DNA from 3 places in the Rossellomorea sp. NPDC071047 genome. Region 3 is predicted to be linked to each of the others. Evidence: riboswitches for the same ligand, from Rfam matches in the RefSeq annotation. Region 3 holds a riboswitch; each other region holds the start of a gene.
What was found. Region 3 has a riboswitch for S-adenosylmethionine ahead of ACQKFO_RS19225 (methionine ABC transporter ATP-binding protein). Riboswitches for the same ligand answer to the same signal wherever they lie in the genome.
Positions count from the first base shown of each region.

Region 1 (3,279 bases), on a different contig from region 3:
AAGCTTGAGGTACCAGAGGGGACACCTTGCTTTATAATAGAAACAACTGCTTTTGAAGAGGATGGATCGGTGATCGAATTTTCCAAAGCGATCTTCAGAGGAGATAAAGCGAGCTTTCTTGTAGAAAGAACCTATTAGCGAAAAGGGGATGGGGGATTATGAGGAATGTGATCGTCAATGCAGATGACTTTGGTTTATGCCGGGGAGTGAACTACGGCATTATTGATAGTCATCGATTTGGAATTGTCAACTCAACAACGATGCTGGTCAATATGCCGGGAACTCTGCATGCGGTGGAATTGGCGAAGATTTATCCGGAATTACAGGTTGGGATTCATTTAACGCTGACATGCGGGAGACCAGTTTCTGGCGGAGTACAGTCTCTTGTTAATGAGAGAGGGCTTTTCCGTTACACCAGCGGGATTTTTGAAGAAAAAGAAATCAATGTGGATGAGGTTGAAATGGAATGGGAGGCTCAGATGGATAAATTCCTATCATTCGGTCTGCCCCTTTCTCATATAGATAGTCATCACCATGTTCATAGCTTTCGGCCTTTGATCCGGGTTGTGAAGAGATTGTCGGAGCGTTTTGGGGTTCCGGTCCGGAATGTGCCCTGTGATGGGTTTGACGCAATGAATGTGTTAACCGATCGTTTCTCGATGGACTTTTATGGGGACGGAGTGACGGTTGAAGGATTGAAGAGGATATTGGACAGCAGAGATGAAGGGGAGACGCTTGAGATTATGTGTCATCCGGCTTATGTTGATACATACTTGAAAGGGAATTCATCTTATTGTGAGCAGAGGTTGAGGGAGTTGGATGTGTTGACGGGGATTAAGGAGTGGACTTTCTAGTTTTCGTTTGGCTGTTTGAGAGATTAGAATATTTGGTTGTGAGTTGTTATGACAAATGATCGGGGTGCTGCTTTGGAAGGTAGTGCCTTTTTGTATTGGTTTTGGAGATTCGAGGTGAAAAGAATTGGTTTTTATTACTATTAGTGTGGTTTTTAAGTCTTTGAGATGGTGTTAAGGAATGAATTTATCTGAAATCGGTGTGAAATACATGGATTGATAGGATAAGAGAAGTTTTATTATCGACTTTTGTCCTTTTATTATCAACTTTAGAGATATATTATCGACTTTAAGAATATATTATCAACTGTAAAAAAATGGATAACCAACACCCGGAATCAAACCCAAGTCCACCAAACAAAAAAACCTTCCCTAGTACACCAACGAAGATAACGCTTACATAAAAATAACTGAAAAATTTCCTATTGACTTCCATTCACATACCCAGTATTATCCTCTATAAGATAAAAATTTAGAAAATTACATACTTTCAATTATCCAGAGTGACCGAGGGATCAGGCCCTATGACGTCCGGCAACCTCCAGTATTGGAACGGTGCTAATTCCTGCAGAATGATTTCATTCTGAGAGATAAGTCGAGATAAACAGGCGATGCTTCTTTCAGTTGAAAGAGGCATTTTTTATTGGACAAAAAAGGGGTGTGCGCATTGATCGAGATTCGAAATCTAGTTAAAACCTACAGTACAAAAAAGCAAACGGTGGTCGGTGTCGATAACGTATCCGTAAAGATCGAAAAGGGTGAGATCTTTGGAATCGTCGGATACAGTGGAGCGGGGAAGAGTTCACTTATTCGCTGCTTGAATCTATTGGAAACCCCTACATCAGGAGAAATCATCATTGACGGACAGGATTTTACAAAGCTCACGTCCAAACAACTAAGACTCGCCCGTCAAAAAACGAGCATGATCTTTCAACATTTTCACCTGATCAAATCCAAAACGGTGTTTGACAACCTGGCTTTTGCTTTGAAAGCGGCGAGTGTGCCGAAAGCGAAAATCAAACCCAGGGTCGTCGAGCTCCTGGAGATGGTCGGTCTTTCAGATAAAGCTGAAGCGTATCCGGCCCAGCTCAGCGGAGGACAAAAGCAAAGAGTCGGTATTGCAAGGGCCCTTGCGAATAACCCATCGGTTTTACTTTGCGACGAAGCCACATCGGCACTCGATCCGAATACGACGAAATCCATTTTGAAGCTTTTGAAGAAAATCAACAAAGAATTGGGTTTGACGATCGTTCTTATCACCCACGAGATGGAAGTGGTGAAGGAAATCTGTGACAGGATGGCCGTGATGCAGGACGGGAAAATCGTGGAGGAAGGTCCGGTATACGACTTGTTTGCCGAACCGAAGCAGCCTTTAACGAAGCAATTCATTGAAACGATCCTTCAATTTGAACTCCCGCAGCACCTTGTGGAATCAAGAAAAGGAAAACTGATCAAAATCCAATTCAAAGGATCGATTGCAGAAGAAAGCGTCGTATCGGAAGTGTTCCAGAAATACAAAGTAAGAGGCAATATCCTGCATGGCAAGATTGAATATATTCAGGAAGTGCCACTGGGGATTTTCATCATGGAACTGATCGGTTCCCATGAAGAAATTGAAGCGGCGATCCGGTTCATCACGCTGAAGACGCAGAGCTTGGAGGTGCTTGAGGATGCTGCCTGATTCATTGACTGCGATTTTACCAGAATTGAATAAAGCCTTTTTTGAAACGGTATATATGGTGGGGATTTCACTGGGAGTCGCGATTTTAGTGGGATTACCGCTGGGGATCCTTCTTTTCGTAACAGACAAAGGCTTGTTTTTACAAAATAGTTTGATCAAAAAGGTCGTTGGATTTGTCGTCAATATGGTGCGGTCGGTTCCGTTCATCATTCTATTAGTCGCACTCTTACCATTAACCAAACTATTGACCGGTACCACGATTGGACCGACGGCAGCATCCGTATCACTCTCTGTTGCGGGAATTCCGTTTTTTGCGAGAATGGTAGAAACGTCATTGCGCGAAATTGATAAAGGTGTCATTGAAGCATCGGTTTCGGTAGGAGCAAGCCCTTGGATGATCATCAAGGACGTGCTGTTACCGGAAGCTCGTCCGGCGGTGATTCAAGCGATCACGATTACAACGATCAGTTTAGTCGCCTATTCAGCCATGGCCGGCATCGTCGGTGGAGGCGGAGTCGGGGACCTGGCAATTCGCTTCGGTTACTACCGATATGACAATACCGTGATGATCACGACCGTTGTCATTTTAATTTGTTTAGTTCAGCTCATCCAATATACGGGTGATGTGTTTGCACGGTTAGTCGATAAACGATAACTACTTTAGGGGGGACAATAAGTGAAAAAATTGATTTTATTCGTAGCATTAGCGGTAACAATGAGCATTCTTGCAGCTTGCGGAGGGGACGA
Region 1 covers NZ_JBNNJT010000003.1:420,223-423,501, reverse strand. The annotation lists gene ACQKFO_RS14010 (GntR family transcriptional regulator) at 1-138, shown strand, start outside; gene chbG (chitin disaccharide deacetylase) at 159-854, shown strand; SAM riboswitch class I at 1,343-1,448, shown strand; gene ACQKFO_RS14000 (methionine ABC transporter ATP-binding protein) at 1,519-2,532, shown strand; gene ACQKFO_RS13995 (methionine ABC transporter permease) at 2,522-3,187, shown strand; gene ACQKFO_RS13990 (MetQ/NlpA family ABC transporter substrate-binding protein) at 3,209-3,279, shown strand, end outside.
Region 1: another riboswitch for S-adenosylmethionine. It lies ahead of ACQKFO_RS14000 (methionine ABC transporter ATP-binding protein); the one in region 3 lies ahead of ACQKFO_RS19225 (methionine ABC transporter ATP-binding protein).

Region 2 (3,279 bases), on a different contig from region 3:
CTGAAATACTTCAGGAAGCCTGTGAGAGATAAAAATGATCCCTACTCTCTCTTTCTTTAAATCTTCTATGACACGGAATAATTTTTCCGTCTCAGATGAACTTAGAGGTGCCGTTGGTTCATCCAAAATCAATACTTTCGCTTTTTGAAGCAGGCTCCTGGCAATGAGCACCAGCTGCTTTTCAGCGAGACTTAAGTGTGACGCCGGCTGCCAGAGGGGTATCGCTTCTGCCCCAATTCGTCTAAGTGCCACCCACGCTTCATTCTTTAATGACTTTTTGGTAATAAAGAAGGAGCCTTTTTGTGAGAACTGATCAAGGACGATATTTTCCGCTACAGAAAGTTCCGGGACAATGGCCGTGTCCACTTCCTGGTATACGCAATGGATGCCATGCTCCTTCGCTTCTTTCGGAGATTGATAGTCTCTTTTTTCGGAGTGAAGGATGATGTCTCCGCTGTCCTGTACATAGGCTCCTGATAAAATCTTCATTATCGTGCTTTTCCCTGCGCCATTCGCCCCCAACACAGCATGAACCTCTCCCTCTTTCACATCGAAGCTTGCAGCCTTTAGGGCTTTCACTCCTGAGAAGGTTTTATTGATATCAATCATTTCTAACAGTGGAGACGTCATCGTTTCTAACTCCTTTCTACTCTGTGAACGATCCTTCAAGGTTTTTCAATTCATCTGTATAGCCTTGCTCACTTGCTCCCCAGCCATCTACATGCTCGTGTAATTGATCGGTCGTGATCGTTTCTTCAGGCAATGCTTCCTTTTCAATAAAGACCGGCTCAAGCTTTACTTTTTCAGGCGTTTCTTGGCCACCCAGCTTCTGATATAAGAAACGGACCTGCACGCGGCCGATATCTTTCGGGTCAACTGCTGCTGAAGCAACCCACGGGCTTCCATCTTTTTGAATGATTTGCAGGTCTTCATCACTCATGTCGATTCCATAGACTTTTATTTCGTCTCTCCCTGCTGCTTCGATTGCCCGGACGGCACCTTTTGCAAATTCATCCCAGGCTGCCCAGACAGCATCGATGTCCCCTTTGTTCGGATACTGTTTCAGAATCGCCTCCATTTGTGCCTGTGTATCCAGTGCTGTATTCTGAGTAGCCGCTCCAAAGGCCGCCACCTCTTTAATATCAGGATTTTTTTCTAAAAATTGCTGATAGGCCACTTGGCGTCTTTCCATCGGGGCAAATCCTGCAACCCAAATCTTCACGATCTCCCCCTTGCCGCCAATCTCATCTGAAAGCTTCGTCAAGGTTTGTTCAGCCATTTGTTGGTCCCCCTGCTCGAGCACGGTCACCTCTTCTGAAGCAACATCCGCATCAAACACGACAACCGGAATGTTTTGTTCCTTCGCCTTTTCCACCCCTGATTGCAGCGCTTCCTTCGTTCCATGATCGATGAGGATCCCATCAAACTTTTGATTGATGGCCGCATCCAGGTTGGAAGACATTTTTGCCAGGTCTCCTTCAGACGTAAATACTTGAACCTTTCCTCCAAACTTTTCCACCTGCTCTTTGACACCTTCTATGTATTGAGCGGAAAAAGTCCCTAAATTGATTTGCATAATAAGTGCGATCTTTTTATTGGCTAACGGATGATCGGAAGTTGCTTCCTTCTTATCTCCACTGTCTGCGTCCGCCTCCTGGGAAACCTTTGGCTGACAAGCCACTAAACTGAGAATAAGTGCGAGTAATACGAGTATTGATGCTGCTTTTTTCATCGTTCTTTTCTCCTCCCGAGGTGATTTGCCTCAATTTTTTTTAATACTCTTTTCATAAAGATAGTTGTTGTTTTAAAACCGGGATCTGCAAAGGCTCTGTCAACCAGTATGTGCTGGATGGTGAGACAGAGCTCAGTAGGACAGAGAAATCTAAAAAGCATCTCTACTTTAAAAGCTATTATCGACCTCCGTACATCTGAAAAATGCAGTTTTTCTGTCTTGTAGGTATTTATATTTGTCTATTTTTCATGACTCATGCTTAGAGTTGATTGGAGCGGAAGGTGCTCGACTCCTGCGGGTATAGCGGGAAAGTTGAGACCCCACAGGGCAAAGCCCGAGGAGGCTCAACTCACGCCCCGCGGAAAGCGAGCGCCTGGAGCCCTGAAATCAACCAGCACTTTCCCTTTAAAAGCAACTAAGTTTACGAAAACAGTCTTTGCAAATAAAAAACCCCTTTTCCCAAGAGAAAAGAGGTTTATGTATAAATAAACGTACTCTTATCACTCAGGAAATTCTTCCTGCAGGTTTTAGCACCTTTCCGCTTAAACGGTAGGTTGCCGGGCGTCATCGGGCCAGTCCCTCTGCCAACTCTTTATAAGAGAATATGAAATTTGATATAGTTCGCATGCGCTATAAACGATATATTAACGATATGTGGGAATATTGTCAATATTCTTTTTAGGAAAATTTTCTAGACAGGAATAAAGAGGAGATTCACGAAATTTGTCGTTTATTGTAGAACGGTCGATATCCTGAAAATTAGGTTGATATATTGAAAATACGGTTTATAAAATTGAATAACGGTCGATATTTCGGATTGACGGTTGATAAATCTCAATAACGGTCGATAAATTCATATCCCCCTTAAAAATCGGACACCTGCACCATATAAAATAAAAAAACCGCCCTCCCAAACCAGGGAGAGCAGTTCCAAAATCAAATCTTATTTCTCACCATACGCAAGTGACGCTTCCACGAAGTCTCTGAATAGAGGCTGTGGACGTGTCGGGCGTGATGTGAATTCAGGGTGGAATTGAGATGCGACGAACCATGGGTGGTCGCTTAGCTCAATGATTTCTACAAGACGGCCATCAGGGCTTGTGCCTGAGAAGATGAAGCCGGCTTTTTCCATTTGCTCACGGTAGTGATTGTTGAATTCGAAGCGGTGGCGGTGGCGCTCGTAAACCACTTCTCCATCGTAGGCTGTATAGGCTTTTGAACCTTTTGTCAGCTTACATGGGTATAGTCCTAGGCGCAGTGTTCCACCAAGATCTTCGATGTCCTTTTGTTCCGGTAAAAGGTCGATGACAGGGTATGGCGTTTCAGGGTTCAACTCTGCTGAGTGAGCTCCTTCCAAACCAAGTACATTACGCGCATATTCTACAGATGCCAGCTGCATTCCAAGGCAGATTCCAAGGAAAGGTACCTTGTTTTCACGGGCATATTGAGTGGCAGCGATTTTCCCCTCTACTCCACGGTCACCGAAACCGCCTGGTACAAGGATTCCATCTACATCTGCCAGTTTTTCTGCTACGTTTGCGCTGTCG
Region 2 covers NZ_JBNNJT010000004.1:285,865-289,143, forward strand. The annotation lists gene ACQKFO_RS15660 (sugar ABC transporter ATP-binding protein) at 1-630, opposite strand, end outside; gene ACQKFO_RS15665 (sugar ABC transporter substrate-binding protein) at 647-1,732, opposite strand; SAM riboswitch class I at 2,227-2,333, opposite strand; gene ACQKFO_RS15670 (CTP synthase) at 2,676-3,279, opposite strand, start outside.
Region 2: another riboswitch for S-adenosylmethionine. It lies ahead of ACQKFO_RS15665 (sugar ABC transporter substrate-binding protein); the one in region 3 lies ahead of ACQKFO_RS19225 (methionine ABC transporter ATP-binding protein).

Region 3 (3,279 bases):
GTAATATTCAGGACCAGTGTACTCAATGCTTCCGGAATGAGTATCCCGAAGATGATCTGCCACGGCCCGGCCCCCATGGACTCCGCCGCTTCAATGACACCCGGTTCCACTTCAAGGAGCGAGCTCTCTACCAGTCTTGCTATATACGGTGCCGCAAATACGACAAGCGGCACGACCGCTGCCGCCGTTCCAATCGATGTGCCCACTACCAATCTTGTAAAGGGGATGATGGCCACCATCAAGATGATGAACGGGATCGAACGGAACACGTTGATGATGCTGCTCAATATGGAAAAGACGATTTTATTTTCAAGTAAGTGCCCCTTTCTCGTCACCACGACGATGATGCCGAGGGGAAGCCCAATCAACGTTGCAAATATAAGGGAGAATGACACCATCGCCACGGTATCCCATGTCGCTTCTATAATTCTTGGCCAGAATAATTCCCAGTTAACTTGCACGCTTCTCCACCTCGCTTACTAATAATCTGTTCTTCCAATAATCCAGGATTTCTTCCGTTTCTTTCTTGCTGCCGATGATCTGTACGATGAGATTCCCGAACGGCTTACCCTGGAGTTCCGTGATCTGGCCGAATAACACATTGATGTGGGCATCGAATTTCTTTGCCGTTTCGGAAAGGATCGGCGTGCCCGTCGAATCACCCTTGAAAATGAGGCGGCAGATGCGCCCTGCTTTGCTGTCATTCAATTTGTCGAGAACCGATGCCGGCAGCTGATCATTCATGACACTCTTCACAAAATTTTTCGTCGTCGGGGTCTGCGGGTTGGAGAAGATATCGAAGACGCTACCCTCTTCAACGATTTCTCCATTTTCCATGACAGCGACCTTATCACAGATTTCCCGGATGACCCCCATTTCGTGGGTGATCATCACAATCGTAATGCCATACTCCGCGTTGATTCTCTTTAATAAGTTCAGAATCGAATCCGTCGTCTGAGGATCAAGTGCGGATGTTGCTTCATCGCAGAGCAGGATCGAAGGCGATGTCGCCAGGGCTCTTGCTATTCCCACTCTTTGCTTCTGCCCTCCTGACAGTTGATCCGGATAATGCTTCGCTTTATCTTCAAGTCCGACAAACGCGAGCAGCTCCTTTACTCTCTCGCTGATCTTTTCTTTTGACCATTTTGCAAGTTTCAGAGGATAGGCGATATTCCCTGCCACCGTCCGTGATTGAAACAGATTGAAGTGCTGAAAGATCATCCCGATGCGGTGCCGCTCTTTCCTCAGATCGATTGCCGACTGATCTTTCAGGCTGCGCCCCTCTATGAAAATATCACCCGATGATGGTTTCTCTAAAAAATTGAGACAGCGGACAAGCGTGCTTTTTCCCGCTCCGCTGAATCCGATCACACCATAAATCTCTCCCTTCTTCACTTCGAAGGAAACATTTTTTAAAGCGGTGAATGGGCCATCCTTCGTCTCGAATACTTTCGTAACATTCTGAACTCTGATCATACAGGACTTGCTCCTTTCGCTATGTATTCTTCTTGAAGCCTGTGTTTGAAGGACTTGGCAGAAAATAAAAAGTGCCCCCCTTCATAAGAAGAGAGGCACAAATATGTATATGTCCCGCTCTTCTCATCTTTCAAGTCACATGACTTGATGGAATTGGCACGGTATTCATATAAGAACCCGTTGCCGAGGTATCACAGGGCCAGTCCCTCCACCTCTCTGGATAAGAAGATATTGCTTTATTAAGTTAAAGTTATGATGCTTTTAAGCATTAGGGTTATGGTAAAGGATTCTAATTGGTTTGTCAATCCGGTTTTTGAATTAATTGTATTATGTTGGACAAACCGGGGACGGTCCTTACTCTACTTTATGGCTATAAGAGAAATTGAGATTAGTCGAAAGAAGAAGATAGAATCGTAATCTGCCACACTCTACGATAAAGAAAAATAAGCGGAGATTTTCCGGTTACATTCAGTTTGGAACTAGATTTGAGGGGAAATAAGCGGAGGTTTTCCGGTTATACAAAAAAAATCACCCCTTATTGTACTTATAGAGTCAATAGGCGGAATATGTCCCCTTATTTCAACCTTTTTTAATCGTCATGGCGAATTTAAGCGGAATATTTCCGTCTATTGATTAGCTCTGATACTTAACCGGATCTCACTACCGATAATTGTGCTAGTTATCTTTTAACAGGCAGTCTAATATATTCACCTATAAAGGTACCATCCACACTCTCTAAAGGAGCGACCAATATATCATCAATTCTCAGATCATCGCCTCCATTAAAGAAGAATCCCCAAACAACTATGCTATACTAAAAGAAAAAACAATATTCAGATTATTAAAAGGGGCCAATTCCATGAAACCTAACATTATCGACATCGTCCAATCCCAAGTCATCGCTTCCATAAAGGAAGAAAAAGACTTGGAAAAGGCCATACAATCAAACGCCAACATCGTGTTCATCCTAACCGGCAATTTGATTACGATGGATGGGTATCTGAAAAAGTTAAAGGAATCCGGTAAAACCACGTTTATCCATATTGATTTCATCGATGGATTATCCAATACGAAGAGTGCCATTAAATACATAGCAGAAATCTGGAAGCCGGCTGGCATCATTACGACGAGGAGCAACCTGATCAAATATGCAAAGGAAGAAGGCTTGATGACGATCCAGCGCCTTTTTCTCATCGACCGCAATGCCCTTGTGAAAGGGATTGATATCGCACAGAACTGCAAGCCGGATGCGATTGAGGTGCTTCCCGGTCTTATGCCGTCTGTCATTGATAAACTGACGACCATGACTACGCTGCCCATCATCGCTGGTGGCCTAATCAGTAATAAGCAAGATATTCTGAATGGATTGAGAGCCGGTGCACTTGCCATTTCCTCTGGGGATCCTAAGCTGTGGAATCTGGACTTTTAACCAAAATGGTTAGTTAAATCAGATTAAAATAACTGAGGTGTCGTATGTCAGATATAAGTATTAAATTAATCAGTGATGACAATTGGCGAGAAGCACTTGAACTATCCGTCCATGATGAACAACTGAAATATGTTTCATCTATTCATCCTCCCGTCGCTATTGCCCTTGCTAAAGCGTATATAAGACCAGGTGGAAAAGTGGTAGAGCCATATGGCATTTACAATCAAAATAAGATGGTGGGCTTTTTCAATCTGCATTATACTCCAGGGAGTAGAGATGATTACTGGCTGTTTCATTTTTTCATAGATAAAAGATTTCAAAGAATAGGATTGGGTTCAAAAACGTTAAATGAAGTAATCAGACATATAAAAACC
Region 3 covers NZ_JBNNJT010000006.1:153,190-156,468, forward strand. The annotation lists gene ACQKFO_RS19220 (methionine ABC transporter permease) at 1-461, opposite strand, end outside; gene ACQKFO_RS19225 (methionine ABC transporter ATP-binding protein) at 451-1,476, opposite strand; SAM riboswitch class I at 1,597-1,703, opposite strand; gene ACQKFO_RS19230 (glycerol-3-phosphate responsive antiterminator) at 2,336-2,905, shown strand; gene ACQKFO_RS19235 (GNAT family N-acetyltransferase) at 2,950-3,279, shown strand, end outside.